DNA from 3 places in the Nonomuraea sp. NPDC003727 genome. Region 1 is predicted to be linked to each of the others. Evidence: riboswitches for the same ligand, from Rfam matches in the RefSeq annotation. Region 1 holds a riboswitch; each other region holds the start of a gene.
What was found. Region 1 has a riboswitch for cobalamin ahead of cobN (cobaltochelatase subunit CobN). Riboswitches for the same ligand answer to the same signal wherever they lie in the genome.
Positions count from the first base shown of each region.

Region 2: another riboswitch for cobalamin. It lies ahead of ACWDLG_RS33020 (ribonucleoside-diphosphate reductase subunit alpha); the one in region 1 lies ahead of cobN (cobaltochelatase subunit CobN).
Region 3: another riboswitch for cobalamin. It lies ahead of bluB (5,6-dimethylbenzimidazole synthase); the one in region 1 lies ahead of cobN (cobaltochelatase subunit CobN).

Region 1 is NZ_JBSFNE010000005.1:179,107-188,663, reverse strand. Features, by position in the region: gene ACWDLG_RS15065 (cobalt-precorrin-6A reductase) at 46-786, shown strand; gene ACWDLG_RS15060 (precorrin-2 C(20)-methyltransferase) at 759-2,222, opposite strand; gene ACWDLG_RS15055 (RNA-guided endonuclease InsQ/TnpB family protein) at 2,285-3,604, shown strand; gene ACWDLG_RS15050 (precorrin-8X methylmutase) at 3,576-4,196, opposite strand; gene ACWDLG_RS15045 (hypothetical protein) at 4,193-5,725, opposite strand; cobalamin riboswitch at 5,737-5,924, shown strand; gene cobN (cobaltochelatase subunit CobN) at 5,960-9,557, shown strand, end outside; gene ACWDLG_RS15035 (cobyrinate a,c-diamide synthase) at 9,517-9,557, opposite strand, start outside.
Region 2 is NZ_JBSFNE010000014.1:262,650-272,206, reverse strand. Features, by position in the region: gene ACWDLG_RS33040 (hypothetical protein) at 1-143, shown strand, start outside; gene ACWDLG_RS33035 (membrane-associated oxidoreductase) at 255-1,214, shown strand; gene ACWDLG_RS33030 (mechanosensitive ion channel family protein) at 1,143-2,255, opposite strand; gene ACWDLG_RS33025 (ribonucleotide-diphosphate reductase subunit beta) at 2,269-3,264, opposite strand; gene ACWDLG_RS33020 (ribonucleoside-diphosphate reductase subunit alpha) at 3,311-5,500, opposite strand; cobalamin riboswitch at 5,588-5,786, opposite strand; gene ACWDLG_RS33015 (tripartite tricarboxylate transporter substrate-binding protein) at 5,810-6,706, opposite strand; gene ACWDLG_RS33010 (ArsR/SmtB family transcription factor) at 6,768-7,346, opposite strand; gene ACWDLG_RS33005 (prolyl oligopeptidase family serine peptidase) at 7,426-9,114, shown strand; gene glmS (glutamine--fructose-6-phosphate transaminase (isomerizing)) at 9,240-9,557, opposite strand, start outside.
Region 3 is NZ_JBSFNE010000024.1:89,339-98,895, reverse strand. Features, by position in the region: gene ACWDLG_RS39110 (hypothetical protein) at 1-948, shown strand, start outside; gene bluB (5,6-dimethylbenzimidazole synthase) at 1,028-1,660, opposite strand; cobalamin riboswitch at 1,691-1,885, opposite strand; gene ACWDLG_RS39100 (hypothetical protein) at 2,056-2,382, opposite strand; gene ACWDLG_RS39095 (MFS transporter) at 2,592-3,140, shown strand; gene ACWDLG_RS39090 (copper chaperone PCu(A)C) at 3,273-3,833, shown strand; gene ACWDLG_RS39085 (Dyp-type peroxidase) at 3,826-5,034, shown strand; gene ACWDLG_RS39080 (copper resistance protein CopC) at 5,031-5,735, shown strand; gene ACWDLG_RS39075 (pyridoxamine 5'-phosphate oxidase family protein) at 5,750-6,619, opposite strand; gene ACWDLG_RS39070 (VOC family protein) at 6,623-7,069, opposite strand; gene ACWDLG_RS39065 (CGNR zinc finger domain-containing protein) at 7,154-7,720, opposite strand; gene ACWDLG_RS39060 (mycothiol-dependent nitroreductase Rv2466c family protein) at 7,805-8,374, opposite strand; gene ACWDLG_RS39055 (hypothetical protein) at 8,441-9,049, opposite strand; gene ACWDLG_RS39050 (cupin domain-containing protein) at 9,205-9,557, opposite strand, start outside.

The DNA.
Region 1 (9,557 bases):
GAGGACGCTCAAGTCGAGGACGCTCTTGTCGAGGATGGAGGGGACGTGCGGCGGATCCTGATCCTGGGTGGCACGGCCGAGGCGCGCGCCCTGGCGGCCGCCCTCGACGGCGCCGTCCACGTCGTGTCGTCGCTGGCCGGGCGGGTGCGCGACCCCAGGCTGCCGGTGGGCGAGGTGCACGTCGGCGGGTTCGGCGGCGCGGCGGGGCTGGCCGCCTGGATCGCCGCCAACCGGATCGACGCCGTGGTGGACGCCACGCACCCGTTCGCGCGGCGGATGACCGCCGGGGCCGTCGAGGCGTGCCGTACCGCGGGAGTGCCGCTGCTGGTGCTGCGGCGCCCCGGCTGGCCGCCCCGGCCCGGCTGGGTGCTCGTCGACTCGCTGGAGGAGGCCGCGCGGACGCTGCCCTCGCTGGGCCGCCGCGTGTTCCTGACGACCGGGCGCAGGAGCCTGCCGGTGTTCGCCGGCCTGTCCGGTATGTGGTTCCTGGCCAGATCGGTCGACCCGCCCGAGCCGCCGGTCCCCGCCAACGTCCACGTGGTGCTGGCGCGCGGCCCCTACACCGTCGAAGGGGAGCGGGCGCTCATCCGCGAGCACCGGCTCGACGTGCTGGTCACCAAGGACAGCGGCGGCGAGATGACCACCGCCAAGCTGACGGCCGCCGCCGAGCTCGGACTGCCCGTGGTGGTCGTGCGACGGCCGCCGCTGCCCGAGGACGCGGTGCTTGTGGACACCGTGGCGGCGGCCGTGGCGTGGGTTCATGCCGGGTATCGCCTCGGGGTGTAGACGACGCCGTCGCCGGTGACGCGGGTGGTCGAGGAGCCGACGATCAGCAGGCAGCGCATGTCGACCTGCGCCGGGTCGAGCCCGGCCAGCGTGGTCACGGTGATCGTCTCCTGCGGCCCCCCGACGTCGCGGCCGATCACCACGGGCGTGGCCGGGTCGCGATGCTCCATGATCAGGTCGCGGGCGGCGTCCACCTGCCAGGTACGGCTGCGCGAGGCCGGGTTGTAGATCGCCAGCACCAGGTCGGCCGCGGCGGCGGCACGCAGCCGCCCGGCCACGATGTCCCACGGCTTGAGCAGGTCCGACAGGGAGATCACGCAATAGTCGTGCCCCAGCGGCGCCCCCGCCCTGGCGGCCACGGCGTGCGCGGCCGTCAGGCCCGGCACGATCCGCACCGGCACGCCGGGGAAGCCCTCGGCCGCCTCCAGCACCGCGCTGGCCATCGCGAACACGCCCGGATCGCCGGACGAGACGACCGCCACCCTGCGGCCCTGGCGGGCCAGCTCCAGCGCGTGCGCGGCCCGCTCGGCCTCCACCCTGTTGTCGGTGCGGTGCCTGACCTGGCCCGCCCGCTGCGGCACCCGGTCCACGTACGGGCCGTACCCCACCAGGTCGGTCGCCTCCGCCAGCACCTGCCGCGCCTCCGGCGTGAGCCACTGCGCTCCCGCGGGCCCGAGCCCCACCACCGCGACGCCCGGCCTCAGCTCCTCGTCGGCCCGCCCGCCGCCGCTGGGCAGCATCGCCAGCGAGAAGTACGGCACGCTCGCCGGGTCCACGTCCTTGAGCGGCTCGATCCGCTGGCTCGCCGTCGTCGCCCGCTCGACGTACCACGCCTCGTCCAGCCGGCCCGCCTCCGCCAGCGCGTCACGGACCTTCTCGAAGGTCCTGCCGAGCTTGAGCACGGCCACCGAGTCGGCGCTCTTCAGCTTCTCGGTGATGACGTCGGCCGGGAGCGTGCCGGGCAGCACGGTCAGCGTCTCCTCGTGCTCCACCAGCGGGCGTCCCAGCACCGCCGCCGCCCCCGCCACCGAGGTGACGCCCGGCACGACCTCGGTCTCGTAGCGGTGGGCGAGCCGCTTGTGCATGTGCATGTAGGAGCCGTAGAAGAGCGGGTCGCCCTCGCACAGCACCACGACGACCCTGCCCGCGTCCAGATGGGCGGCCAGCCGCTGCGCGCACTCGGCGTAGAAGTCCTCCAGCGCGCCCTGGTAGCCGCCGGGGTGGTCGGTGGTCTCCGTGGTCAGCGGGTACTTCAGCAGCTCCTCGACCTGCCCCTCCCGCATGTACGGCAGCGCGATCGACCGCGCGATGCTCCTGCCGTGCCTGGCGCTGTGGTAGGCGATCACGTCCGCCTCGCCGATCAGCCTGGCCGCCTTGACCGTCACCAGCTCGGGATCCCCGGGCCCCAGCCCCACCCCGAACAGCCGTCCCGCCACGTCGCTCACTCGGCACCTCTCGGGTGAGCGCCTCGTCCTTCGAGGCGAGGTGGAAACATGGCGTGATCGGGCACGATGGCCTCCTGGTTCTGTCGGTCGTGGCCGGTAGGTTGATCGGCGTGTCGCGCTTCCGCCTCCAGCCGACGCCCGCTCAGGAGCGGGTGCTGCGAGAACATTGCGGGCACGCCCGGTTCGTGTGGAACCTGGCGGTCGAACAGCATGGGCACTGGCGGCCGGGCCGCAGCAGCGGTCCGGGATTCGCCGAGCAGTGCCGTCAGCTGACTCAGGCACGGGCCGAGTGCGCGTGGTTGCGCGCTGGGTCGATCATCGTCCAGCAGCAGGCGCTCAAAGACTTCGCCCAGGCGATGGCGAACTTCTTTCGCGGGTCCCATGGCAGGCCTTCGTGGCGCCGACGAGGCCGGAAGGAGGGTTTCCGGATCGTCGCCATCAAGCCGGGTGACGTACGCCGCCTGTCCCGCAAGGTGGGCGAGGTGAAGGTCCCCAAGGTGGGATGGGTGCGTTTCCGCTGGTCGCGTGCCATACCCGAAGGGATACGGTCCTGTCGGGTCACACGCGATGCCGCCGGACGCTGGCATGTGGCCTTCGCGGCTGTCCCGAAGCCGATCCCCGCGCCGGGCACGGGTCAGGTGGCGGGCGTCGACCGCGGCGTGGCGGTCTCGGCCGCGTTGTCGACGGGCGAGCTGTTGACAGTCCCTCCCCTGCGCGAACCTGAGAAGGCACGGCTTGCGCGGATGATGCGTGCACTGGCACGGGCCAAGCCGGGGTCGGTCCGGCGTGGCAAGGTCAAGCGGGCGATCGCCGGGCTGAAGGCACGCGAGGTCGACCGGCGCAGGGATTGGGTGGAGAAGACCAGCACCGACCTGGCGCGGCGTTTCGACGTGATCGCGGTCGAAAACCTGAGGATCCACGCCATGACGCGGTCGGCCAGGGGCAGCCGGGAGGCGCCCGGCCGCAACGTCCGCGCCAAGGCGAGCCTCAATCGGGGCGTCCTGGCCGCCGGCTGGGGGCTGCTCGTCGAGCGGCTGGAGCACAAAGCCGTCGGCAGGGTGGTGAGAGTCAATCCCGCGTACACGAGCCAGCGCTGCTCGGCGTGCGGGGTCGTGGACGGGAGGGCGCGCGAGAGCCAAGCCGTCTTCCGGTGCCGATCCTGCGGACACGCCGGCAACGCTGATGTGAACGCAGCACGGAACATCGCACTGGCGGCAGGGCATGCCGTTGCTGCGCGGGGAGGCTTCGGGGTGCCGGAGCCGGTGAACCGCGAACCTCAACGCGAGCTCCTTCCGATGGAGTGGCCGTTGGAATCCCCCCGGCCCACCGGACAGGGGGAGGATGTCAATCTCGTTCGGAGGCGATCGCGTTGACCGCCGCTGCCGCCATCGCACTGCCGCCCCTGCGGCCGTGCACCACCAGGTACTCCAGGTCGCCGCTCGCCAGCGCCTGCTTCGACTCGGCCGCCCCGATGAAGCCCACGGGGATGCCGAGCACCGCCGCGGGGCGTCCCGCGCCCTCCTCGACCAGCTCCAGGAGCCTGAACAGGGCGGTGGGCGCGTTGCCCACGGCGACGACCGCGCCGTCCAGCCGGTCGCGCCACAGCTCCAGGGCGGCGGCGCTGCGGGTCGTGCCCATCCGCTCGGCCAGCCCCGGCACGCCCGGGTCGCCGAGGGTGCAGATCACCTCGTTGTCCCTGGGCAGGCGCGCCCTGGTCACCCCGGAGGCGACCATCATGGCGTCGCACAGGATCGGCGCGCCCCCGCGCAGGGCCGCCCGCGCCGCGGCGACCACGCCCGGCGAGTAGGCGAGATCGGCGACCAGGTCGGTCATGCCGCAGGCGTGGATCATGCGGACGGCCACCTGGGCCACGTCCTGCGGCAACCCGGCCAGGTCGCTCTCCGCGCGGATGGTGGCGAACGAGCGCCGGTAGATCTCCGCGCCGTCGCGGATGTAGTCGGTCATATCCCCTCTTCTTCGGTACGGCCCGCGACACGGTAGCCGGTCGGGGTGGCGACGACGTCGACCACCTCCCCCGCCGGACGGCCGCACCGCCGTTCGCACCCGGCCCAGTGGACCGGGCGGGCCGGTGGTTCGTGACCGGGCCGTTCCGCCCAGCGTCTGGCGTCGAGCTGGACGTCAGCCAGGGATTTCGCGCACCCCGGGCGGCCCGTGCAGGCCGACAGGCCCGCCCACGGCGTCCCTGCGACGGCGACCAGCCCGGCGGCGGTGAGCCGGTCCGCGATCGGCTGGACGGCGTCGGCGGGCAGGTCGGGCAGGACGACGGTGCGCCACGGCGTGACGCGGATCTCGGCGGCGCAGGCGGCGAGCGCCGTGGCCTGACCGGCGGACAGGCGGCCGAGCGGGACCACCACCTCGAGCGCGACCCTGCCGTCACGCTGCGGGCGGGTCCCCGCGTCGCGCACCCCGGCACCGCGCGCGGCCGTCTCGACATCCGGGGCCACCATCTCCAGGTCGTCTCCCTGCCGGGCCTGGGCGGGGGTCTGCTCGTCCCTCAGCCGGGCCTGCGCGGGGGTCTGGTCGCCCTGTGAGGCCGGGCCGGGGAACCGGGCGTCCTGTCGCGGAGTCGCCGGGCCGGGGTCCTGGGTGGTCGGCGGGTTCAGGCGGGCGGCGAGCCGGGCAGGGCCGTCCGGGAGGTCCGTGACGCGCCAGGCGGTGCCGTCGCTCAGCTCCATGAAGGCCGAGGCCGCCGCGAGCATCAGCGGAACCGCGCCGGGCACGGTCACGGGTACGGCCTGCCGTTCCCCACCGAGCAACAGCACCCCGCCGGCGGGCGAGGTGGCAAGGAAGGTCACGTCGGCGCCGCAGGACAGGACGTCACCGGTGCCGTCGTCCAGGGCGAACAGGAAGCGGCCGGAGAGCGCGGCCAGCTCGGGGGCGGCGCACAGCCGGCGGTCCAGGTCGGCGACCAGCGGCCGGACGTCCACCAGGGACGAGGGGGCGCGTCCCGCCAGCGGTGAAGCGAGGATGTTGCGGACCCGCTCGTGGGTGGCCGACGGCAGCAGCCCCGCCGCCGCCATCCGCGCCGCGAAGACCGGCACGCTCGCCGCGGCCGCGCCCGGTCCGGGACCCGCCCGAAGCCCGTCCGGCGCCACGCCCGCGGAAACCCCGGCCTGCGCCGCGCCGGCAAGCGGTGCGCCCGGCACCGCTCCTGAGGGGATGCCGTCCGGCGCCATGTCCGCTGCCGCGACGCCGGTCGGGGCCGGGCGAGCGGGCGTCCCGGCAGGTGGAGCGGCGGGCGTGGCAGGGGTGACGCGCAGGCCGCGGACCTGGAGGTTCGCCCGGGAGGTCAGCTCGATCACGCCCGATCCCAGCTCGGCCGCGCACGCCGCCACCTCGCCCAGCTGGGCCGCCGTGAGGAAGCCACCGGGGATGCGGACCCGGGCGAGCGCGCCGTCCGCGGCGGTGTGGACCTGAAGGGCCCCGGGACACGCATCAGGGCGCAGGTGTCCTGAAACGTCGGTTATGTCCACGGGGAGGATGGTAACCCGTTCAAAACCCTCTAGTCTGATCACAGACGAGGGCGACGGAGGAAGCCGGTGCGAAGCCGGCGCGGTCCCGCCACTGTGACCGGGGAGCGAACCCCACCGCAGGCCACTGTCCGGCGACGGACGGGAAGGCCGGGGTGAGCGTCGATCCGGGAGCCAGGAGACTCCCGCTCTCGTGACACCCGCGACCGGGGCGAGGACCCCGAGGGAGGAGTTCCTGTGCCCGAGAGCACGGCCGTCCTGCTGCTGTCCACCTCCGACACCGACCTGCTGAGCGCGAGGGCGAGCGGCGCGCCGTACCGCCTCGGAAACCCCGCCCGGCTGGCGGTCGACGACCTGCCCGCGCTGGTCGAGGGCACGGACCTGGTCGTGGTGCGGCTCCTCGGCGGGCGCAGGGCCTGGGAGGAGGGGCTCGACCGGCTGCTCGCGGGACCACGGCCCGTGGTGGTGCTGGGCGGCGAGCAGGCGCCCGACGCCGAGCTCATGGAGCTGTCGACGGTCAGCGGCGGCGTCTGCGCCGAGGCGCATGCCTATCTCGCCCACGGCGGCCCGGCCAACCTCGCCGAGCTGCACGCCTTCCTGTCCGACACGGTGCTGCTGACCGGCAACGGGTTCGCGGCGCCCGAACCGGCCCCGGCCTGGGGGCTGCTCGAGAGGGAGCGTTCCGCCGCCGAGGGGCCCGTCGTGGGCGTGCTCTACTACCGCGCGCACCACATGGCGGGCAACACGGCCTTCGTGCGGACGCTCTGCGACGCGATCGAGGCCGCGGGCGGCCGCGCGCTGCCGGTCTTCTGCTCCTCGCTCCGTACGGCGGAGCCCGGCCTGCTCGACACGCTGCGGACCGCCGACGCGCTCGTGGTGACCGTCCTGGCCGCCGGAGGCACGCGGCCCGCGACGGCCGGAGCCGGCGGCGACGACGCGGCGTGGGACGTGGGCGCGCTGGGCGAGCTGGACGTGCCGATCCTGCAAGGGCTGTGCCTGACCACGAGCAGGCAGGCGTGGGAGGAGAACGACGACGGCCTGTCACCGCTGGACGCGGCGTCGCAGGTGGCGATCCCCGAGTTCGACGGCCGGATCATCACGGTGCCGTTCTCGTTCAAGGAGGTGGACGCGGACGGGCTGACCGTCTACGCGGCCGATCCCGAGCGCGCGGCCCGCGTCGCCGGCATCGCCGTACGGCACGCCCGGCTCAGGCACGTCCCGAACGCCGAGAAGAAGCTCGTGGTGATGCTGTCGGCCTACCCGACCAAGCACGCGCGCGTCGGCAACGCGGTCGGCCTCGACACCCCCGCGAGCACCGTGAAACTGCTGGCCAGGCTGGCCGGCGAGGGCTACGACCTGGGCGAGGGTCTGCCCGGCGTCGCCGAGGGCGACGGCGACGCGCTGATCCACGCGCTCATCGCGGCCGGCGGCCAGGACCAGGAGTGGCTGACGGAGGAGCAGCTCGCGGCCAACCCGGTGCGCGTGCCCGCCGCCACCTACACCTCCTGGTACGGCACGCTCCCCGCCGAGCTGCGCGAGGCGATGGAGCGGCACTGGGGGCCGCCGCCCGGCGAGCTGTTCGTGCACGAGGGCGACATCGTGTTCGCCGCACTGCGGGCGGGCAACGTCGTGGTGATGGTGCAGCCGCCGCGCGGCTTCGGCGAGAACCCGATCGCGATCTACCACGATCCGGACCTGCCGCCCAGCCACCACTACCTGGCGGCCTACCGGTGGCTGTCGGCGGAGTTCGGCGCGCACGCGATCGTGCACGTCGGCAAGCACGGCAACCTGGAGTGGCTGCCCGGCAAGTCGGCGGGCATGTCGGCCGCGTGCGGGCCCGACGCGGCGCTGGGCGACCTGCCGCTGGTCTACCCGTTCCTGGTCAACGACCCGGGCGAGGGGACACAGGCCAAGCGGCGGGCGCACGCCGTCCTGGTGGACCACATGGTGCCGCCGATGGCCCGCGCCGACACCTACGGCGACATCGCCCGCCTGGAGCAGCTGCTGGACGAGCACGCCTCGATCGCCGCGATGGACCCGGCCAAGCTGCCCGCGATCAGGGCGCAGATCTGGACGCTCATCCAGGCGGCACGGCTCGACCACGACCTCGGTCTGGCCGACCGGCCGCACGACACGGAGTTCGACGACTTCCTGCTGCACGTGGACGGCTGGCTGTGCGAGGTCAAGGACGTGCAGATCCGCGACGGGCTGCACGTGCTGGGGGCGGCGCCCGAGGGGTCGGTGCGGGTCGACCTGGTGTTGGCGATGCTGCGGGCCCGGCAGATGTGGGCGGGCGCCGAGACGCTGCCCGGCCTGCGGGAGGCTCTGGGGCTGGCCGAGGACGGTACGGCGGGCCTGGCGAGCGTGGACGCGGCCGAGTCGACGGCCAGGGCGCTGGTGGAGGGCATGGAGGCGCGCGGCTGGGAGGTGGCGGCGGCCCGCGAGGTGACCGACGCGGTCCTCGCCCCCTCCGGCGCGCGGCGGGACCTGGTCGTCCGGATCCTGGAGTTCGCCGCCGCCGAGGTCGTGCCCAGGCTGGCCAGGACCGGTGACGAGCTCGACCACCTCCTGCACGCGCTCGACGGCGGCTACGTCCCCGCGGGCCCCAGCGGCTCCCCGCTGCGCGGCCTGATCAACGTGCTGCCCACCGGCAGGAACTTCTACTCGGTCGACCCGCGCGCCGTCCCCAGCAAGCTGGCGTGGGAGACCGGCCAGGCGATGGCCGACTCGCTCCTGGCCCGCTACCGCGCCGACACCGGCGAGTGGCCGCGCTCGGTGGGACTGTCGGTGTGGGGGACCAGCGCCATGCGAACGGCGGGGGACGACGTCGCCGAGGTCCTCGCGCTGCTGGGCGCCCGCCCGGTGTGGGACGACGCCTCCCGGCGGGTCACCCGCCTGGAGGCGGTCCCGCTCGACGAGCTCGGCAGGCCGCGCATCGACGTCACGGTTCGCATCAGCGGCTTCTTCCGCGACGCCTTCCCGCATGTCGTGGCCATGCTGGACGACGCCGTGCGCATGATCGCCGCCCTGGACGAGCCCGCCGACGACAACTACGTCCGCGCCCACGTCGCCGCCGACCTCGAGACGCACGGCGACGAGCGCAGGGCCACGATGCGGGTCTTCGGCTCCCGGCCGGGCGCGTACGGCGCGGGCCTGCTGCCGCTGATCGACAGCCGCAACTGGCGGGACGACGCCGACCTGGCCGAGGTCTACGCGGTGTGGGGCGGTTTCGCCTACGGCCGCGACCTGGACGGCGTGCCGGCCCGCCAGGACATGGAGAGCGCCTACCGGCGGATCGCGGTCGCGGCGAAGAACATCGACACCCGCGAGCACGACATCGCCGACTCCGACGACTACTTCCAGTACCACGGCGGCATGGTGGCCACCGTACGGGCGCTCACGGGCCGCGCGCCCGCCGCGTACGTGGGCGACAGCACCCGCCCGGACGCCGTGCGCACGCGCACGCTGTCGGAGGAGACCTCGCGGATCTTCCGGGCCCGCGTGGTGAACCCCAACTGGCTGGCCGCGATGCGGCGGCACGGCTACAAGGGCGCCTTCGAGCTGGCCGCGACCGTGGACTACCTGTTCGGCTACGACGCCACGACCGGCGTGGTCGCCGACTGGATGTACGACAAGCTCACGCAGACCTACGTGCTCGATCCCGTGAACAGGGAGTTCATGGAGAAGTCGAACCCGTGGGCGCTGCACGGCATCGCCGAGCGGCTGCTGGAGGCGGCCGAGCGGGGGATGTGGGAGCACCCGGATCCCGACGTGCTGCGAGAGCTGCGGGAGGCCTATCTCAAGGCGGAGGGCGATCTGGAGGACGACACCAGGC
Region 2 (9,557 bases), on a different contig from region 1:
CCGACGCCACCGCCAGAGGTGTCCGGCTGCGCGGCTGCGAGCTGGCCAGGGTCAAGGGTTCGCGGATGAAGGTGGACGGCCTGTTCGAGCTGGACGGCTCGACGGTGCACGCGGGCGTGCGCCTGGACAACGCGCGGGTGTAGGGCCAGTGCCGCCTGTCCAGGACGACGATCACCGCGCCGCTGCCGCGCACCTCGACCTCGGAGTCGGCCCACGGCGACGTCCGCGAGCCCGAGGGCGGCGTCACTGACACGATGCACGAGTGGGCGCTGTGGGCGGGCGGCCTGTCGGTCGGCGGCGGCACCTTCCTGCGCGGGCTGCGCGCCCACGGCGACCTGCGGCTGATCGGCGGTACCTTCCCCGGCGGCCTCTACCTGGAGGGCGCGCACGTCGGCGCGGTCAACGCCGACTTCATGACCGCGGGCACCGCCGAGCTCAGCGCCGGCTTCCGGGCGGACGGCACGATCAGGATGCGCGGCGCACGCGTCGACGGGGTGCTGTCCTTCCACCATGCAGAGCTTCGTGCGGAGGGCCGGGCGCTGCACCTCAGCCACATGCAGGCGGACGAGGTGATCATGCGGCCCGACGTGATCGAGGGCGAGGTCAACTTCGGCTACTCGCGCTTCGGGGTGCTGCTGGACTCCCCCGACGCCTATCCGGGCGCGGTGCGGCTCAACGGCCTGACCTACGAGTCGCTGCGCGGTCCCTGGTCCCTGGCCGAACGGCTCGGCTGGCTGGGCCACGACCCCGGCGGGTACCGGCCGCAGCCGTACGAGCAGCTGGCCTCGTGGTACCGGCGCATCGGGCACGAGCCGGAGGCGCGGCGGGTGCTGCTGGCCAAGCAACGGCGGCGGCGCGGCACCCTGCGGCCGGCGGGCAAGGTGTGGGGGCGGCTGCTCGACGTCATGGTGGGCTACGGCTACCGCTCGTGGCTGGCGGGTCTGTGGGCGGCGATCCTGCTGACCGCGGGGACGGTCATCTTCACCCGCGTTCCGCCGGTCCAGGTCGACCCTGACCAGGTGCGCACGTTCAACGCGTTCGTCTACTCGCTCGACCTGCTGGTGCCGGTGAGTGTGTTCGAGGTGCGCGGCGCGTACGAGCCGGCCGGGTGGACGGCCTGGGTGGCGTGGACGCTGGTGGTCTCAGGCTGGGTGCTGGCCACCGCGCTGATCGCGGGCGCCACGCGGGTCCTTCGGCCAGCCTCCGGGGCCTGAGTCGGCGAAGGCGCCGTAGGAGGAGCTCTCCACCCGGAAGCGGGGCAGCGCGTGCGGGTGGTGGGCCTTCAGGTAGGCCACGAGGTGCTCGCGGGCGTCGGCCTTCAGGTCCCAGACCGAGGCCGAGTCGGCCGCGCTCATCAGTGCCCGCAGCTCCACCAGGCCGTTGGGCAGGATGTCGGTGACCTGGAGGGTCCAGTCCTTCTGGTCCCACAGCGGGTGGTCCTTGATGAAGCGGTGCAGTTCCTCGCGCAGCTCCGGTACGGGCACCGACCAGTCGACGCGGAAGTAGACGTGGCCGATGACCCTGCTGCCGTGCCTGGTCCAGTTCTCGAACGGGTTCTGGGTGAAGTAGGAGACGGGGAAGACCAGACGCCGCTCGTCCCACGAGCGGACCACGACGTAGGTGAGCGTGAGCTCCTCGATCCTGCCCCACTCGCCGTTGACCACCACCACGTCGTCGAGCCGCAGCGCGTCGCTGAAGACGAGCTGCAGCCCGGCGAGCATGTTGCCGATCGTGGACTGCGCCGCGATGCCGACGATCGCGCCGGCGATGCCGGCCGAGGCGAGCAGTCCGGCGCCGAGCGCGCGCACCTCGGGGAAGGTGAACAGCGCGGCGCCGAAGGAGATCACGATGATCACCGCCGCGGCGGCCCTGCGGACCAGCGCGATCTGCGTTCTGGCCCGCCTGGCTCTGCGGTTGTTCTCCTCGACCTGTTCGAGCCGGTCGAGGACGACGTCGGTGACCGCGTAGGCGGCCTGGATGAGCAGCCAGGTGAACGCGGCGATGGTGAGGATGCCGGTGAGACGCTCGACGATGGGCAGCGCCGCGCTGCCGACCATGCTGGGCACGAACGCGGTGTTGAAGGCCACCACCGACGCCACGGCGAACGCCGGCCAGGTGCACCTGCGCACCAGATGCCCGACGAAGTCCCAGGTACGGGCGGCTCTCAGGAGGAGCCTGCGAACCAGCTCGACACAGACGACCGCTCCGAGGACGGATGCGATCAGGATGAGCCAGTTCACCGGCGCCACGATCATGCCCCCTAATGTCTCAGAATGTCTCGTCGAAGGTCACATTGCCCTCGACCGCGACCTGGTATGCCGACACCCTGCGCTCGAAGAAGTTCGCCAGCTCCTGCACGTCCTGCAGCTCCATGAACGCGAAGGGGTTGGCGGTTCCGTACCTGACGGGCAGGCCGAGACGGCGCAGCCGCTGATCGGCCACGTACTCAAGGTACTCGCGCATCTGCTCGACGGTCATTCCCGACATGCCATCGCCGCACAGGTCACGGGCGAAGGCCAGCTCGGCCGCCACCGCCTCCTCGATCATCCTGGTGACCTGCTCGCCGAGCTTGTCGTCGAACAGGTCGGGCTCCTCGGCGCGCACGGTGTCGACGACGCTGAAGGCGAACTCCATGTGCATCGACTCGTCACGGAAGACCCAGTTGGTGCCGGTGGCCAGGCCGCCGAGCAGGCCGCGGGAGCGGAACCAGTAGACGTAGGCGAAGGCGCCGTAGAAGAACAGGCCCTCGATGCAGGCGGCGAAGCAGATCAGGTTGAGCAGGAAGGCCCGGCGGTCCGCCCTGGTCTCCAGCCGCCGCAGGTCGGCCAGGGAGTCGATCCAGCGGAAGCAGAACTCGGCCTTGTCGCGGATGGAGGGGATGTTGTCGACGGCGGCGAAGGCCTTGACGCGCTCGTCCGGGTCGGGCAGATAGGTGTCGAGCAGCGTCAGGTAGAACTGCACGTGCACCGCCTCCTCGAACAGCTGCCTGGACAGGTACAGGCGGGCCTCGGGGGCGTTGACGTGCTGGTAGAGGTTGAGCACGAGGTTGTTGGCGACGATCGAGTCGCCGGTGGCGAAGAAGGCGACCAGCCGGTTGATGAGATGGCGTTCCTGGGGCGTCATCCTGGCCAGGTCGGCCAGGTCGCTGTGCAGGTCCACCTCCTCGACCGTCCAGGTGTTGCGGATGGCCGCCCGGTAGCGCTCGTAGAAGTCGGGGTAGCGCATCGGGCGCAGCGTCAGGTCCATGCCGGGGTCGAGCAGCACGTGGTTCTCCTTGCGGTGGGTCGTCGTCGGCGCGGCGGGCGAGGGCCTACTGGCAGGCTTCGCAGATCTCGGGGTTCTCCAGCGAGCAGGCGACGGCCTCGCTCACCGTGAAGGCGGGCTCTGGGGCGGGCTGAGCGGTCGCCTGCACGGTCGTCTGGGCGATCCTCGTCGCCGGGCGCGAGCGCAGGTAGTAGGTGGTCTTCAGCCCCTGCTTCCAGGCGTAGGCGTACATCGACGACAGCTTCCCGATCGTCGGCGTGGCCATGAACAGGTTCAGCGACTGCGACTGGTCGATGTACGGCGTCCGCGCCGCCGCCAGGTCGATGAGCGCCTTCTGCGGCAGCTCCCACGCGGTCCGGTACAGCGTCTTGAGCTCGGCCGGGATCCCGGGGATGTCCTGCACCGACCCGTCGGCCCGCTTGATCTCGTCGCGCATCTCCTGCGTCCACCGCCCGAGCCGCTGCAGGTCGGCGACCAGATACCGGTTGACCTGCAGGAACTCGCCGGACAGGGTCTCGCGCTTGAAGACGTTCGACACCTGGGGCTCGATGCACTCGTAGCATCCGGCGATCGAGGCGATCGTCGCGGTGGGCGCGATGGCGATCATGAGGGAGTTGCGCAGGCCGGTCCGGTCGATCTTGGCGCGCAGGGCCGTCCACGCGGGCGAGTCGCCGGCGCCGAAGTGGTCGGGGTGCAGCACCCCCTGGGCCGCCCTCGTGTCGCCGTAGGAGGGGTGGCGCCCGCGCTCGACGGCCAGGTCGGCGGAGGTGTCGTAGGCGGCCAGCGCGATCTCCTCGGCGATGCGCGTGGACAGCGCCAGCGCCTCGGCCGAGTCGAACGGCAGGCGCAGCGAGAAGAACACGTCGGCCAGGCCCATCACGCCGAGCCCGATCGGCCGCCACCGCAGGTTGGCGGTCTCGGCCTCCGGCGTCGGGTAGAAGCCCAGGTCGATCGTCTTGTCCAGGAAGCGCACCGCGGTCCGCACGGTGGCCCGCAGCCGGGCCCAGTCCATCGAGCCGCCGGCCAGGTGGGCGGCCAGGTTGATCGAGCCGAGGTTGCAGACGGCGGTCTCGCCGTCGCTGGTGACCTCGAGGATCTCGGTGCAGAGGTTGGACAGGTGGATGACGTTCTCCGGGCGCGCGGTCTGGTTGGAGGCGCGGTTGGCGGCGTCCTTGAAGGTCATCCAGCCGTTGCCGGTCTGCGCGAGCGTGCGCATCATCCGGCCGTAGAGGGTGCGGGCCGGGATCTGGCGGGTGTGCAGGCCGGCCGCCTCCGCGGCCCGGTAGGCGTCGTCGAACGCCTCGCCGTACAGGTCGGTGAGGTGCGGCACCTCCTTGGGGTCGAACAGCGACCACACCTGGTCGGCCTCGACGCGGCGCATGAACTCGTCCGGCACCCAGTTGGCGAGGTTGAGGTTGTGGGTGCGGCGGGCCTCCTCGCCGGTGTTGTCGCGCAGTTCGAGGAACTCCTCGATGTCGGCGTGCCAGGTCTCCAGGTAGACGCAGGCCGCGCCCTTGCGGCGGCCGCCCTGGTTGACGGCGGCGACACTGGAGTCGAGCGTGCGCAGCCAGGGGACGATGCCGTTGGAGTGGCCGTTCGTGCCGCGGATGAGCGAGCCCCGGGAGCGGACCCTGGTCCAGGCGATGCCGATGCCCCCGGCGTACTTCGAGAGCCTGGCGACCTGGCCGTAGCGCTCGTAGATGCCCTCGAGGTCGTCGCGCGGCGAGTCGAGCAGGAAGCAGGACGACAGCTGCGCGCGGCGCGAACCCGAGTTGAACAGGGTGGGCGAGCTCGGCAGGTAGGACAGCGTGGACATCAGGGCGTACAGTTCGGCGGCCTCGGCGACCGAGGCGGAAAGGCCGCACGCCACGCGCAGCAGGAAGTGCTGCGGGCGCTCGAGCACGCCGCGCGTGTCGGGGTGGCGCAGCAGGTACCGGTCGTAGACGGTGCGCAGCCCGAAGTACTCGAACCTGTCGTCGGCGCTCTCGTCCACCAGCGCGTCGAGGGCGGCGGCGTGGGCGGCCACGAAGGCGGCCAGCCCGTCCTGGAGCAGGCCGGCGGCGTGGGTGGCCGCGATCGACTCGGAGAAGGTCCGCACGCCGTGCGCGGCGGCCTCGTCGGCGATCTCCTCGGCCAGCAGCCTGGCGGCCACCCTGGAGTTCTCCGGATCGGCGATCACCCTGGCGGCGGCCTCCTCGATGGCCAGCCGGCGATCCACCTCTACGGTCTGCGTCACGCTCTCTCCTCGCGAGCTCGGCCTCGTGAGGGCAGGCGAGAGCGCGCGGGCATGCCGCGAGGCCCCCCGGCCCTCCCTCGAGGCCATGGACAGGTCACACCGCTGGCAGGTCTTCGGACTCGCGGGCGTTCGTCAGCTTCCTACTGGCCGTCGCTTCCCAGGCCATGGGCCCAGTGCGTCGTGACGGCGGTCGTTCCCGCTCACCGCTGCGGGGCAGCGCCGGATTCGCACCGGCTTCCCTTTTTGCTCCGCCCTGATCGGGCGAACCAGCGACGACCAGGATCCTACATCTAGTGGCCGCGGGCGCAACTACCCCAACATGTCGATGAGGCCGAGGTCCTTGAGCACCTCACGGGTCCGCTCGGTCTCCGACCCGAGCCACACGCCGAAGTCGCCGCCGCTGAGGGGAATCGGCTTCCACCCTCTCGTACGGCACGCATCCGCCCACTGCCGGGACCCGGTGATCTCCTCGAGGATCGCGACCGCCTGGGCGTGCTCGCGCTCGGTCATCTCCCCCGGCCCGAGCACCCCGCACCAGTCGGCGAAGTCGACCCGCACGCCCGACTCCAGCAGCGTCGGCGCCTCGATGCCGTCGACCGGTTCGGCGGAGGAGACGGCCAGCACCCTGACCTGGCCCTTGTCGATGCGCTTGCGCCAGTCGCCGAGCGGCCCGGCGGCGACGGCGGCCCGGCCCACGAGCAGCGCCGCGGCCGCGTCGTGCGTGGTGGGATAGCCGGCGTAGTCGAGCACCCTGGCGTCGGCGCCGAGCCCGCGCGCGACCAGCCCGAACAGCAGGTGGTCGGTGCCGCCCTGGGGCCGGCCCGCCAGCACCGTGGCGCCCGGGTCGGCGAGCAGCCGCCCGGCGAAGTCGTCGAAGCCGCGCAGCAGCGAGGCGGCGGGCACGACCAGCACCTCGACGTCGCCCACCAGCCTGGCCAGCGGGGTGCCGGCCGCCTTGGAGCCGTTGCGCAGGGCGGTCGCGAGCGCGGGCAGGCCCGTCACGGTCAGCGAGGTCCCGCCGTCGGCGACGCCGCTGTATCTGAACTGGCCCGCCAGGACCTTCGCGACGGGGATCCACGCCTCTCCGCCCGGCACGACGGTGAAGCTGGCTCCCTGCCGGGGGACCGTGGCGCCGCACCCGGCCAGGCACGCCAGCGCGGCCACCGTCCCCGGCACGAACGCTGCCACGAACTCCCGACGGCGCATGCGCGCCCCTCCCCGTCGCCCCCAACCCTTGTACAGGATGTTATTGGATGATCACCTTGCGTCACACCTCGGGGGTGGCGGGCAGGTCGGCGGGAACGGCGAGCAGCCGGATGTGGAGGGGCCTGGCCTCCGGCGGGGCGTCGGCGGCCCGCCGGCTGTACTTCTTCAGCAGCAGGATGTACTCCTCGAAGAAGTCCTCCAGCTCGTCCAGCCGCATCCGGCCGAGCGCGCGCGACACCTTCACCCAGGCGGGGTCGGCCTGGTAGGCGGCGGGCAGCTGCTCCAGGAGGATCCGCTTGTCCTCCTCCAGCCCGATCCGGTGGAACTCGGCGAGGACCGGGCGGTCCTCGGGGGCGAGCTGGGCGGGCAGCGGCAGCCTGATGTCGCCCGTCTCCGCCCTGCGCCACCACCGCTCGCGCCCGGTGGACCGCTCGGGGATCTCCTCGATGAATCCGTACTTCTCCAGCTGGCGCAGGTGGTAGCTGGTCGTCCCGGTCTTGGCGTCGAGCAGCGAGCCGAGCGTCGTGGACGTGGCCGGGCCGTGCAGGCCGAGGTGGCGCAGCATCGCGCGGCGCATGGGATGGGCCAGGGCCTTCAGCTTGCCGGGATCGTCCAGAACCCAGGGCTCGTCATCCTTCATGACGATCACCCTAGTACTCCAGAAGGATTTCTGCAGACATCTCTTTGCCGAGAGTTCTCTGCAGACTATCTTCGGCAATATGACGCGATTCGTGAAGACAGTGATGCCGGCGCTGCTGGCGCTCTTAGCGGCACTCGGCCTGGCCGGGGCGGCTCAGGCCGCGCCCCCGGCCCCGCCCGCCGTACCCGTGCCCGGCGACCTGGCGGCGACGGAGGTGAGCTTCGCCGGCAGCGGGCTCACCCTGCACGGCACGGTCCTGGCCCCCAGGAACCGGCGCGGCGCGCTGCCGGGGATGGTGCTCGTGCACGGGGCCGGCGCCGGCACGCCCAGGACCAAGCTCATGACCGAGGCCGTGGAGTTCGCCAGGCGCGGCATGGCGGTGCTGGTCTACGACAAGCGGGCGGCGGGCTACTCGACCTTCCGGCGCTCCTACTCGCAACTGGCCGACGACGCGCTCGGCGCGGTGGCGGCGCTGCGCCGGCAGACCGGGGTGGACCCGGGCAAGGTCGGGCTCTGGGGGCTCAGCGAGGGCGGATGGGTGGTGCCGCTGGCCGCCTCCCGCTCCCGGGACGTGGCGTTCGTCGTGCTGGTCGGCGCCAACTCCCTCGAGCCGCTGCGCCAGCAGTCGTGGGCGGTCATGGCGGGCCTGCGCAAGGCGGGCGTGTCCGGGGCCCTGCCCGGCAGGGCGGTCCCCACGCTGTACCGGGCGATCTCCGCGGGCGGGCTGTTCCCCGAGCCGTGGCACGACCCGCTGTCTGTGCTGCGCGCTGTCCGCCAGCCGGTCCTCGCCATCTGGGGCACCCACGACCTGCTCACCCCGCCGCGGGAGAGCCCGCCGCTGATGGCGCGGGCCCTGGCCGAGGGCGGCAACGAGCACGTGACGCTCCGGCTGTTCCCCGGCGCCGAGCACGCCGCCCACCTGACCCCCGACGGCGGCGTCACCCGGCTGCCCGAACTGGCCCCCGGCTACGCCGACCTGGTCGGCTCCTGGGTGTCGGACGTCGCCACGGGCCGGGCGCCGCGGACGAGCCCGCCCCCCGCCGCCCCCCGGGCGCACCAGGCCTCGGCGACCGTCGCGGTGCCGCCGCCCGCCTGGTGGGAGTCGGCGCCCGTGCAGACCGCGGCGCTGCTGCTGTTCCTGACCGCCTTCCTCGGCTACCCGCTCACCGCGGCCGCCCGCCGGATCAGGCGCCTGGCCACGGCTTCGGGCGCACGGGGATCCCGCGAAGGGGCCTCCGGCACAGGGCGTCCAGGCGCGGCGGCCTCCGGCACAGGGCGTCCAGGCGCGGCAGCCTCCGACACAGGGCGTCCGGGCGCGGCGGCCTCCGACACAGGGCGTCCAGGGGCGGCGGCCTCCGGCACCGGAAGATCCGGGGCGGAGGAATCCGGCGCGAACGAAGCCGGGGCGCGGTGGGCCGGGGCGCGGTGGGCCGGGGCGGGCGGATCCGGCGCGAGGGGAGCCGGGGCGGCGCCGAGGGTGCTGGCGGCCTCCGGTCTGGTCGTGGTGCTCGGCGGCTTCGCGTACCTGACCTACCTGATCATGACCGGTGGCAAGCTGGCCCAGCCCGGCCCCGTGCTGGCGGGACGGCCCGTGCTCTGGCTGGCGTTGCAGGCGCTGACGGTGACCGTCGCCGTCACCACCGTCCTGACCGCCCGCGCCTGGCGCGCGGTCGAGCGGCGCGCGGAGCGGGTACGGCTCGGCCTGCTCGTCACGGCGGGCGCCGTGATGATCCCCTGGGCCCTCTACTGGGGCCTGCTGCTGCCGTGAAAGCGGCAGGCCGTCCGGGGGGCGGGCCGTCCGGGGGGCGAGCCGTCCGGGGTGCAGGCCGTGCCGGGGTGCAGGCCGTGCCGGGGTGCAGGCCGCACGGCCGCTCCGCCCGCACGGCCGCTCCGCTACTCGACCGTGACGCTCTTGGCCAGGTTGCGCGGCTTGTCGACGTCGCGCTCCAGGGCGACCGCCGCGTGGTAGGCCAGCATCTGCAGCGGGATGGTGAGCAGGATCGGGTCGAGCTCGATCTCGTTCTTCGGGATCACGATCACGTCGTCGGCCAGCTTGGCCTCGGGCTCGCGATGGCCGACCATGAGCACCCGCCCGCCGCGCGCCCTGATCTCGCCGAGCGTGGTGAGGTTCTTGTCGAGCAGCTCGTCGTCGGGCACGATCGCCACCGTCGGCAGCTCGGGGCCGATCAGCGCGAGCGGCCCGTGCTTCAG
Region 3 (9,557 bases), on a different contig from region 1:
CCCGCGACGCTGGTGGACCGGCTCGAGGCGTGCGCCGCCGCCGGTGTCGAGCCGCTGGCCGCCGACCTGGGACAGGCGCTGCTGCGGCTGCCGCGCGGAGCCCACCCCGCCGCCGCCGAGCGGGCCGCACGCGTGGGCTCGCGGGGAGCCGTCCAGGCCGCCGCCTGGCTGTCCGCGGGCGGCCCGCCCGACCCGGAGACCGGCGTGGCGTGGGCCTACGTCGAGGGCGGCACCCGCCATCTCTTCGAGGAGCGCACGCCCGAAAACGCCACGCAGGTCGAGCTGGTGCCGGTGCTCCGCGCCGAGCCGACCGGGCACGACCTGGTCGACGAGCTGCTGAGCGAACCGTCGTCCTGGCACTGGGACGACCACAGCAACTCCATGGCCTGGTGGGCGGCGGTCCTGCCGTCGCACCGCGAGGTCGTCGCCGTCAACTACCTGCCCTACCTGCTGTACCGGTGGACCCGCCCCGGGATCTACCCGCCGCACCTGGCGATACTCGCCGACGCCGACGGCCCGGCCGGTGACGCCATCGCGGTCATGCTCGCCTACTTCCTCGCCAAGGGCGAACCGAAGGCGGTGCCGCTGCTGCTGCGGATGGCGGCCCGGGGCAGTCTGCCCGCCGAGGCGGTCGGCCGCCAGCTGGCGTTCCTGATCCGCCGCGCCGGATACCCGATCCCTCCGGTGCTGGACTCCCTCGCCGGCGCCGCCCGCCGGGGCGCGCACGAGCAGGTCTGGGACATCCTCAGGGGGATGCTGCCGGTGCTGCTGCCGGGCCGGGGGGAGCGGCCGACCGCCGGCCACACCGCGGCGGTGGCGCTGGCCACCGACGTGGCGGCGTGGACCGGCGCCCGAGGCGAGATCCCGTGCGTGTCCGACCACGCGGACAGCGGGCGCGGCACCCGCTTCGCCCACGAGTGCGCCCGCCTGCGCGACCGGCTCCGCTGACCGCGGAGGGCCCGCCCGTAGGAGGGGCTCTCCCGGATGGGCTTCGCGCGGGCATTCCCACCCGGCGGCCGGGCGCAGGTCACCGGTCGCCGGTCCAGCGGTCGTGGTGGACGGCGGCGTCCAGCGGGCGGCGCCGTCGCCAGCCGTGCCGTTCCAGGTCAGGGACCTTCTCCAGGTGGGAGACGGGGCCCACGCACAGCCACGCGACCGGTCGCACCACGCCGGGGACGCCCAGCAGGTCCCGCAGGAAGGACTCGCGGTAGAACGACACCCAGCCGACGCCGAGCCCTTCGGCGGTGGCGGCCAGCCACAGGTTCTGGATGGCCAGGCACACCGAGTAGAGCCCGGCATCGGCGATGGCGTGGCGGCCGAGCACCGCGGGCCCGCCCCGGCCAGGGTCGTAGGTGACCACGACGGACAGCGTCGACTCGAGCACCCCGTCGATCTTGATCCGGGCGAACCGCCGGGCGGCCTCGCCGTCGAGGGTGGCCGCGAACGTGTCCCGCTCCTGCCGTACGTGATCGTGGAAGGCGGCGCGGACGGCGCGGTCGCGCACCAGGATGAAGTCCCACGGCTGGGACAGGCCGACGCTGGGCGCCGCGTGCGCGGCCGACAGCACGCGGTGCAGCACCTCGTCGGGCACCGGCGCGCCGGTGAACTCGCCGCGCACGTCGCGGCGGCGGTGGATGACGTCGTACAGCTGGCTGATCATGGGCAGGCTCCCGCTGACTCGCGCCCCCGTGGGGGCGGTGAACGCGAGGCCGGTCTTCGGACTCCCGGATCAACGCCTGCCCGCCGGCCTTCCCAGCCCTGTCGGGCCAGTGACTGCGCTCGCGCGCGTGGGCGGAGGCTCCCCGGTAACCGCGGCGGGCCCGTGCCGGACTCTCACCGGCTTCCCGATTCTCCCCGCGAACGCGGGGCACCTCGCAACAGTTCGCCGGGCAGTACGGTAGCCGATCACTTCACCCGCCCGGTCGGCGAGGTCGGCCGGGACTCCGTCGCCCTGCCCGCGGTAGTGTCACCACGGCCGGTGCGGGCTCGTCCAGGCTTCGTCGCGCGAGGGGGGCGGACGCGTGCGCCGCGACGTCTGCCGTGCCTGGACGGTTGTCACCGCCGGGGGGACAGCCGCAGGACGACCCGGTCGGCGGACAGGGACAGCACCTGGACGCCGATGCCGTTGACCGATCCGGTGGTGCCCGCGCCCAGTCGCGCCTGCGAGCTGACGCCTGGACCGGTGCCCTTCACCTTCACCTGGTCGCCGGTGAAGGTGACGGCCAGCCTGGTGATGCCGAAGCGCGAGCTGACGCGGAAGGACACCGCCCGGCTGAGGGAGAGCCTGCACGCGCCGTCGTAGCAGGCGCGCAGGTCGGGCGCGGGGGAGAGGCCGGTGACCGGGGACGCGGTGGACCGGGACGCGGTGCTGACCGGGGGCACGGCGGTCACCAGCGCGGGGGCGGTCGAAAGGCGACGGGTGGCGGCCGCGGGGGCGGCGGGCAGGGGTGCGGTCGCGCCTGCGGTGATGGGGGGCAGAGGGGCGGTCGCGCCTGCGGTGATGGGGGGCGGAGGAGCGGTGGTGCGGCGAAGAATCCGCTTTGGGAGGCGGCGGGTAAGCGTGGGATGATGGCCGGGCCATGTCAGCCACGATGCCGCTTCGAGCTCTGCGAGCCGCCGCCTTCGCCGCGGTCTCGGTCATGCTCGGCATCGCCGCCCATGTGTTCGCCGGCGGGTCGGTGTCGGCGCCGTCGGTGGTGGTGGCGCTGCTGGTGTCGTTCCTGCCGGCCCAGGCGCTGGCCGGGCGGGAGCGGTCGGCGGCCGTGATCGCCGTGACCCTGGCCGCCACGCAGCTGGTGCTGCACGTGCTGTTCGCCGGCGCCCATGCCGTCGAGCCGGTGGTCGCCGGGCACGCGCACGGCCAGTCCTGGCTGGTGCCGGGCCTCGGCATGCTGGTCATGCACGGATGGGCGATCGGGCTGACGGCGCTGTGGATGTCGCACGGCGAGGCGGCCCTGTGGGCGCTGCTGCGGCGGCTGGCCGTACGGCTGCTCGTCGCGGTGCTGGCGTTCGTCGATCCGGCGGCCCGCACGGCCGTCCCCGCGCCGGCCGAGCGGCCGGCGATCCTGCGTTCCATCCTGCTCGGCCACGAGATGGGCCGGCGCGGCCCTCCTGGCGTCATGCGCACCGTTCCCGCCTGACCTCCCGTTCGAGGAGGCCGATGCGGGCCACCCCGGGAAAGGGGTGCTCCCCGGCGTCCCTGTCGTGACGGGCGCCGGGTCGACATCAGTGCCATGACACCAGTGCCGGCTCAGCCGGAAGAAGGGCTTTCCATGTTCTCGCGCGTCATCGTCGTTGTCGTCGGCGTGGCCAGCTTGGCCGCCTGTGGCGTCCAGGAGGCGGCCGACTCCGTTCCGAAGCAGGTCGCCGTGGCCTCGCCGTCCGGGCCGTCCGGGCCGTCCGGGCAGTCGGCTGCCGCTTCCGCGCTCACCATCACCGACCCGTGGATCAAGACCACGAAGAAGGGGATGACCGCCGCCTTCGGCACGCTCGTCAACAACTCCGGCACGGCCGTCGCCGTCGTGGCGGGCAGCAGCCCCCTGTCGCCGAAGGTGGAGCTGCACGAGGTGGTGGAGTCCGGCGGGAAGATGGTGATGCAGCCGAAGAAGGGCGGCTTCGTCATCCCCGCCAAGAGCTCCCACGTGCTGAAGCCCGGTGGCGACCACATCATGCTCATGGGGGTCACCGAGGAGGTGAAGCCGGGCGCGGAGGTTCCGTTCACGCTCGTCCTCGAGGGCGGCGGCACGTTCGCCTTCACCGCCATGGGCAAGGACTTCGCCGGGGGCAAGGAGGACTACCAGCCCGGCATGGACATGAGTGGCGACCATGGCTGAGCTCGGGCTCGCGGTGAATCGCCGCCGGTTGCTGGCGGGCGGGGCCGTGGCGGCGGTGGCCGCCGTCGCCGGCTCCGCCCCCACCGCGGGGGCGGGCACGGTCACGGCACCCCCGGTGGTCGCCGACGGCAGGGCGGTCGAGCCGTTCCACGGCCCGCACCAGGCGGGCGTGGCGACCGCGCCGCAGGCGCACGCCGTGTTCGTCGGGCTCGACCTGCGCAAGGGCATCGGCCGCGAGGAGGTGTCCAGGATGATGCGGCTGCTGACCGACGACGCCCGGCGGCTGACCCAGGGACGGCCCGCGCTCGCCGACACCGAGCCCGAGCTGGCGGCGCTGCCGTCCAGGCTGACCGTCACGTTCGGGTTCGGCCCCGGCCTGTTCGCCGCGGCCGGGCAGTCCGGGCGGCGGCCCGCGTCGGTGGCCCCGCTGCCCGCCTTCAAGATCGACAAGTTGGAGAAGCGCTGGAGCGGCGGGGACCTGCTCGTCCAGATCTGCGCCGACGATCCGCTCACCGTCGCCCACACGCTGCGGATGGTGGTCAAGGACGCCAGGGCGTTCGCGAAGGTGCGCTGGACCCAGCGCGGGTTCAGGCGGGCCGCGCACACGCAGCCGAGCGGGCTGACCCAGCGCAACGTCATGGGGCAGCTCGACGGGACGGTCAACCCGGTTCCCGGCACGCCGGAGTTCGAGCGGGCGGTCTGGATCCCGGCGGAGGGCGGCCGGCTGCAGGGCGGCACCACCCTGGTGCTGCGGCGGATCAGGGCCGAGATGGAGACGTGGGACGCCGCCGACACCGTGGCCAAGGAGTTCACGGTGGGCCGCCGCCTGGCCGACGGCGCCCCGCTGACCGGCGGGCGCGAGCACGACGCGCCCGACTACGCCAAGCTCACCCCCGCCGGATTCCCCGTCATTTCCGAGTACGCGCACATCCGCCGGGCCCACGTCGCCGACCCGAACCTGCGGATGCTGCGCCGGGTCTACAACTACGACGAGGGCGTCGCGGCCGACGGCCGCGCCGACACCGGGTTGCTGTTCGCCTCCTACCAGGCCGACGTCGCCCGCCAGTTCGTGCCCGTGCAGGAACGGCTGGCCGAGGCGGACCTGCTGAACGAATGGACCACGCCGATCGGTTCGGCGGTTTTCGCCATACCGCCGGGCTGCGGCCCTGACGGCTGGATCGGAGAGGGGCTGCTGTCATGAGCAAGGGATCGGTTCGCAGGGGCCTCGTGCTGGTGGCCGCCTGCTGGTTGCTGGTGCTGCTCGGTGCCACGCCGGCGCTGGCGCACGACCGGCTCAAGAGCAGCTCGCCGGCCAGGAACGCCACGGTGGTGTCCGTGGAGGAGATCGAGCTGGAGTTCACCTCCTCGGTACGGCTGCCCGCGATCGTGCTGCACGACGGTGACGGCTCGGCCGTCACCCTCAGGAAGCCGAAGGTGGATGACAAGATCGTCACCGTGGCGGTGCCGGAGCCGCTGCCTGCCGGGCGGTACGTCATCGGGTGGCGCGTGGTCTCCACCGACGGGCACCCGATCGAGGGGGAGATCCCGTTCTCGGTGAAGGGCGGCCCCTCCGCCACCCCGACGCCGACCGCCTCGGCCGCACCGTCCTCCTCGGGGGACCCCGCGACCGCCGCATCGGCGGAAGCCACGCCCGCCGTCTCGGGAGAGGCCACGCCGGGATCGTCGGCGGAAGCCGCGCCGGATTCCTCGGCGGTGCCCGCGCCCGCGGTGACCGGGTCCTCTCCGGGGGCGCCGGACGCGGTGGCCGCCACCCCGGCCGCGAATCCGGCAGCCGATGGCGTGCCGGTGTGGTTGTGGGCGACGGCCGGCGTCCTGGCGGTGGCCGGCGGCGCCCTGCTGCTGCTCAGGCGCCGCCGGGAGGAGCCCGACGAGGAGGAGTGACCCGGGCGGACGCTTCAGGTGGGGATCGGCGGGTTGTGCCTGGAGTACCCGCCGAACTCCCAGCGCAGCGGCGAGGCCGCCGTCACCTCCACCACGCCGTCCACCTCGAAACGGACCGTGCGCTCGGCGCCCCAATCGACGTGCGCCCGCCCCGTGACGTGCAGGGCGTCGCCGGTGTCCCAGTCGGGGAACAGCAGGCCGCAGGCAGGGTCGAGCTCCAGGTTGCCCAGCGTCATGTACATCGAGTTGCCCACGTAGTCGGGCCAGGCCAGGTGCCGTTCGTCCAGCACCGTGACGAATCCGGGGTTGCCGCCGCGATGCGAGGCGTCGGCGCCGAGACCTTCGGCGTGGGTGGCCACGAAGAAGGTGTCCGCCTCGGAGATCCACTCCTGCTGCCGCCCGCTGAGCGTGTTCGAGGTACGGGCGGCGGGGGAGGTGACGGCCGGTCCTGGGATGATCGTTCTGGCCTGGATGTACTTGGGGCAGTTGCTGTAGACCTGTTCGGTGTGCACGAGCAGGCCGGCGCCGGCCGCGTGCGCGGTGCCGTTGGCCCGCATCCTGCGCCGGGTGGCGGGTTCGATGGCGATCATGCCGATCTCGTGTTCGCTGGCGAACGCCCCGGCCAGCGGGTCGCCGGGCCCCGGCAGGGCGCCCACCATGATGCGCCGCTCGTCCAGCGCCTGGGCGAAGCCTTCAGGGCCGGTCAGCGCGCCGGCCCACATCCGGCCGTGGGTGTCGGCGGCGGCGACGACGAGCAGGCGCTGCCGGCTCAGGAAGTCGGCGGCCACCTCGGGGATCTCCGGCCGGGCCCGGGCCGATCCCCACGTCCCCGCACTGGGCACTCCCGCCCGGCGCTGGACGGCGGCCTCTCCGGGGTGCTCCATGGCCTAGAAGAACCCGCACGTGGGGGCGGAGCCGCTGGGGGCCCGCCGGTCGCCCGCGGCGTCGGGGGCGTAGATCTCCAGGCGGATGCCGTCGGGGTCCTCGAAGAACAGGCCGCCGGAGGAGGCGCCCTCGCGGTGCGGAACGATGCCGCCGTGGTGGATGGTCGCGCCGATCTCGCGCAGCACCGCCTCGGCCTGCTGGACCTCGTGCAGGTTCCCGACCTGGAACGACAGATGGTGCAGCCCGGGCTGCGCGGTGGGGAAGCGGCCCTCGCTCTGCCGCCACAGGGTGAGCCTCAGGGTGCCGTCCTGGGCGAGGAAGGCGAACTCCTTGCCGTCCTGGTCGGACCTGCCGCTCACCTCGAAGCCGAAGACACGCTGGTAGAAGTCGGCCGAGCGGTCGAGGTCGGTGACGTTGAGGCCGATGTGGCCGGTCTGGAAGGTGGACATCGAGAACTCCTCCGTCGATTCGATACCCACGAATATAACGGAGTTTGGCGCGTTAGCCCATTATAAGTTTGTGGCGTGCGTCACTCACTCCGCCTTGTGGGCGCGGTAGTGGCGCGCGGCCCTGGCCCGGTTGCCGCAGGCCGTCGAGCACCATTCCTGGCGCGGGTGCTCCTTGACGAAATACAGCACGCACCGAGGAGCGGGGCAGGTGCGCAGCTCCGCGACCTCGGGACCGGCCAGGAACCGCAGGGCGGCCTGCGCGAGGCGCGCGGCCAGGAACGCCGCCGGAGGTCCGACGGGCACGAGCGACAGCGCCGGCCCGTCCTCGTCCCAGGCCAGCTGAGGCGCCGCCGGTACGGCGAGCGCCGCCGCGTTCACCTGGGCGAGCGCCTGGTCGAAGGCGGGCAGCCGGGCGGCGTCGGCAGAGCTGGGCGGCCTCGGCGCGACGGCCCTGGCGAACAGCGCCCTGACGGCCAGCCGCAGCTCGACGACCTGGCGCCACTGCTCGGACGTGGCGGTGAAGCCAGGATCCAGGTCCAGCTCGCCGGCGCGCGAGCGGGCCCACGCGGTGAGCGCGTCGGGATCGGACAGGGCGTCGAGGAGACCGCTGCGCGTCGCGCGGATCGTGCTGACGAAGTCGAGGGCGAGCATCCCTCCAGGCTAATGGGTGATATGCGGTCTCCCCGTTAGGCGGAGCAGGGTCCGGCTGTCCGGCTGCTCCGGCGCCCGGCCGCGCTAGTCGAGACAGGGCTCGGCGTGCGGCCCGCCCTTGAGCTCGTGGAAACCCGGGGTCGCCGCGACCAGCAGGGTGGCGTCCCAGAGCCGGCCGGCGGCCTCCCCTCTGGGAATGCGGGACATCACCGGACCGAAGAAGGCGACGTCACCCGTCGCGATGATCGGGGTGCCGACGTGGTTGCCGACCCGGCTCACACCGTCGGCGGTCGAGGCCCGCAGGTGGTCGTCGTACGACGTCGTGCTGGCGGCCTCGGCCAGCTCCTCGGGCAGGCCGGCGGCGGCCAGCGCGGGGGCGAGGTCCCAGCCGCCGAGATCGTGCAGGGTCTCGTAGAAGCGGCCGAGCGCCGCCGTGCCGTACCGGAGCTCGACCGCCGCGCACACCCGTGCCGGGTACCAGAGGTAGCCCTCGGTGTCGCCTTCCGGGTTCACCTCGAGGTGCTCGTTGAGCGCGGACAGGCTGAGCAGCCGCCAGCGGATCTCGATCGGGCGCACCCGGGCGGCCTCGGCCAGCCACCGCGAGGTCACCCAGGTGTACGGACACGTCGGGTCGAACCAGAAGTCAGTGATCACAGCACGAAAGTACCGACTCGGCCGCGCCCGCTTCAGGAAAGTCGCACCACCGGGCTCGAGAGGAGGTCAGCGACGGGAGAGCAGCCAGGGGTCGCGCAGGTCGTAGAAGACCAACTCGCTCTCGTACAGCGCCATCTCCTCGTCGAAGAGCTCCTTCAGATCGGCGGGAGGCTGCTTGCGCTCGCCCTCCCTGGCCGCCGACTCGGAGGTGAAGTAGATGGCCTGGGTGAACGAGCCGTCGTCGTACAGGGCCGCGATGCCGCCCAGGACGTCGGGGCGGAAGTTGCTGAACTGCGCCTCGTACAGCTCGTTGAGCTCGCGCAGCCGCCGCACGTCGCGCACCCTGCCCTCGATCACCTGCACGAAGCCCGCCTCGTCCGAGCCGCCGCCGAGGAACGGCACGACCTCGGCGGAGTCGTGGAAGACGATGTCGCCGCTGAGCAGCTTGGAGGTCTCCATCCACCACTGGTGCTGCTCGGAGCGCCCGCTGTTGGCGCGGGCGGCGTCCTCGGACTCGAAGCGGGCCAGGTTGACGAAGGTCCCGTCGTCGGTGACGCCCGCGGTCGTGCCGAGCCATCCCGGCGCGCCGGAGGACAGTTCCTCGACCCACCGGTCGAGCGCGGCGCGCAGCTGGCCGGGGTCGCCGGTGCGGCCCTTGATGACCTGGATGAACATGATGACCTCCGCCTTCCCCGCCCCTCCCGATCTCCGAGGCTACGGTGGCCGCACCGCCCGGTCGAGCCGCGCCGATGCAGGGTTGGGACAAGCAATGGCAAACGCGTGGAGGCGGCCGGCCCGGTGGGGAGGCGGGCCCCGCCGAGCCGGGAGCGCTACGGCCGGCTCGACGGCGTGGCGTGCTCGGCGGCGCCACCCGAGAAGTCGTACACCACGCACTGCTGGTCGCCGACCACCCACGCGTCGTGGCCGGGCGGGCAGACGAAGACGTCGCCGGGCCCCATCTCGGCCTCGGCGCCGTCGTTCATGCGGATGCGGAGCCTGCCGGAGACGACGAAGCCGTTGTGGTGGACCTCGCACGAGTCGGTGCCCGCGATGGGTCTGACCGACTCCGACCAGCGCCACCCGGGCTCGAACGTGGCCACGCCGAAAGCCAGGCCGGTCAGGTGGCATACCTCCAGGTGACCGTTCGGGAAGTCGCGACGCTCGTCCGGCTTGTCGATGCTCT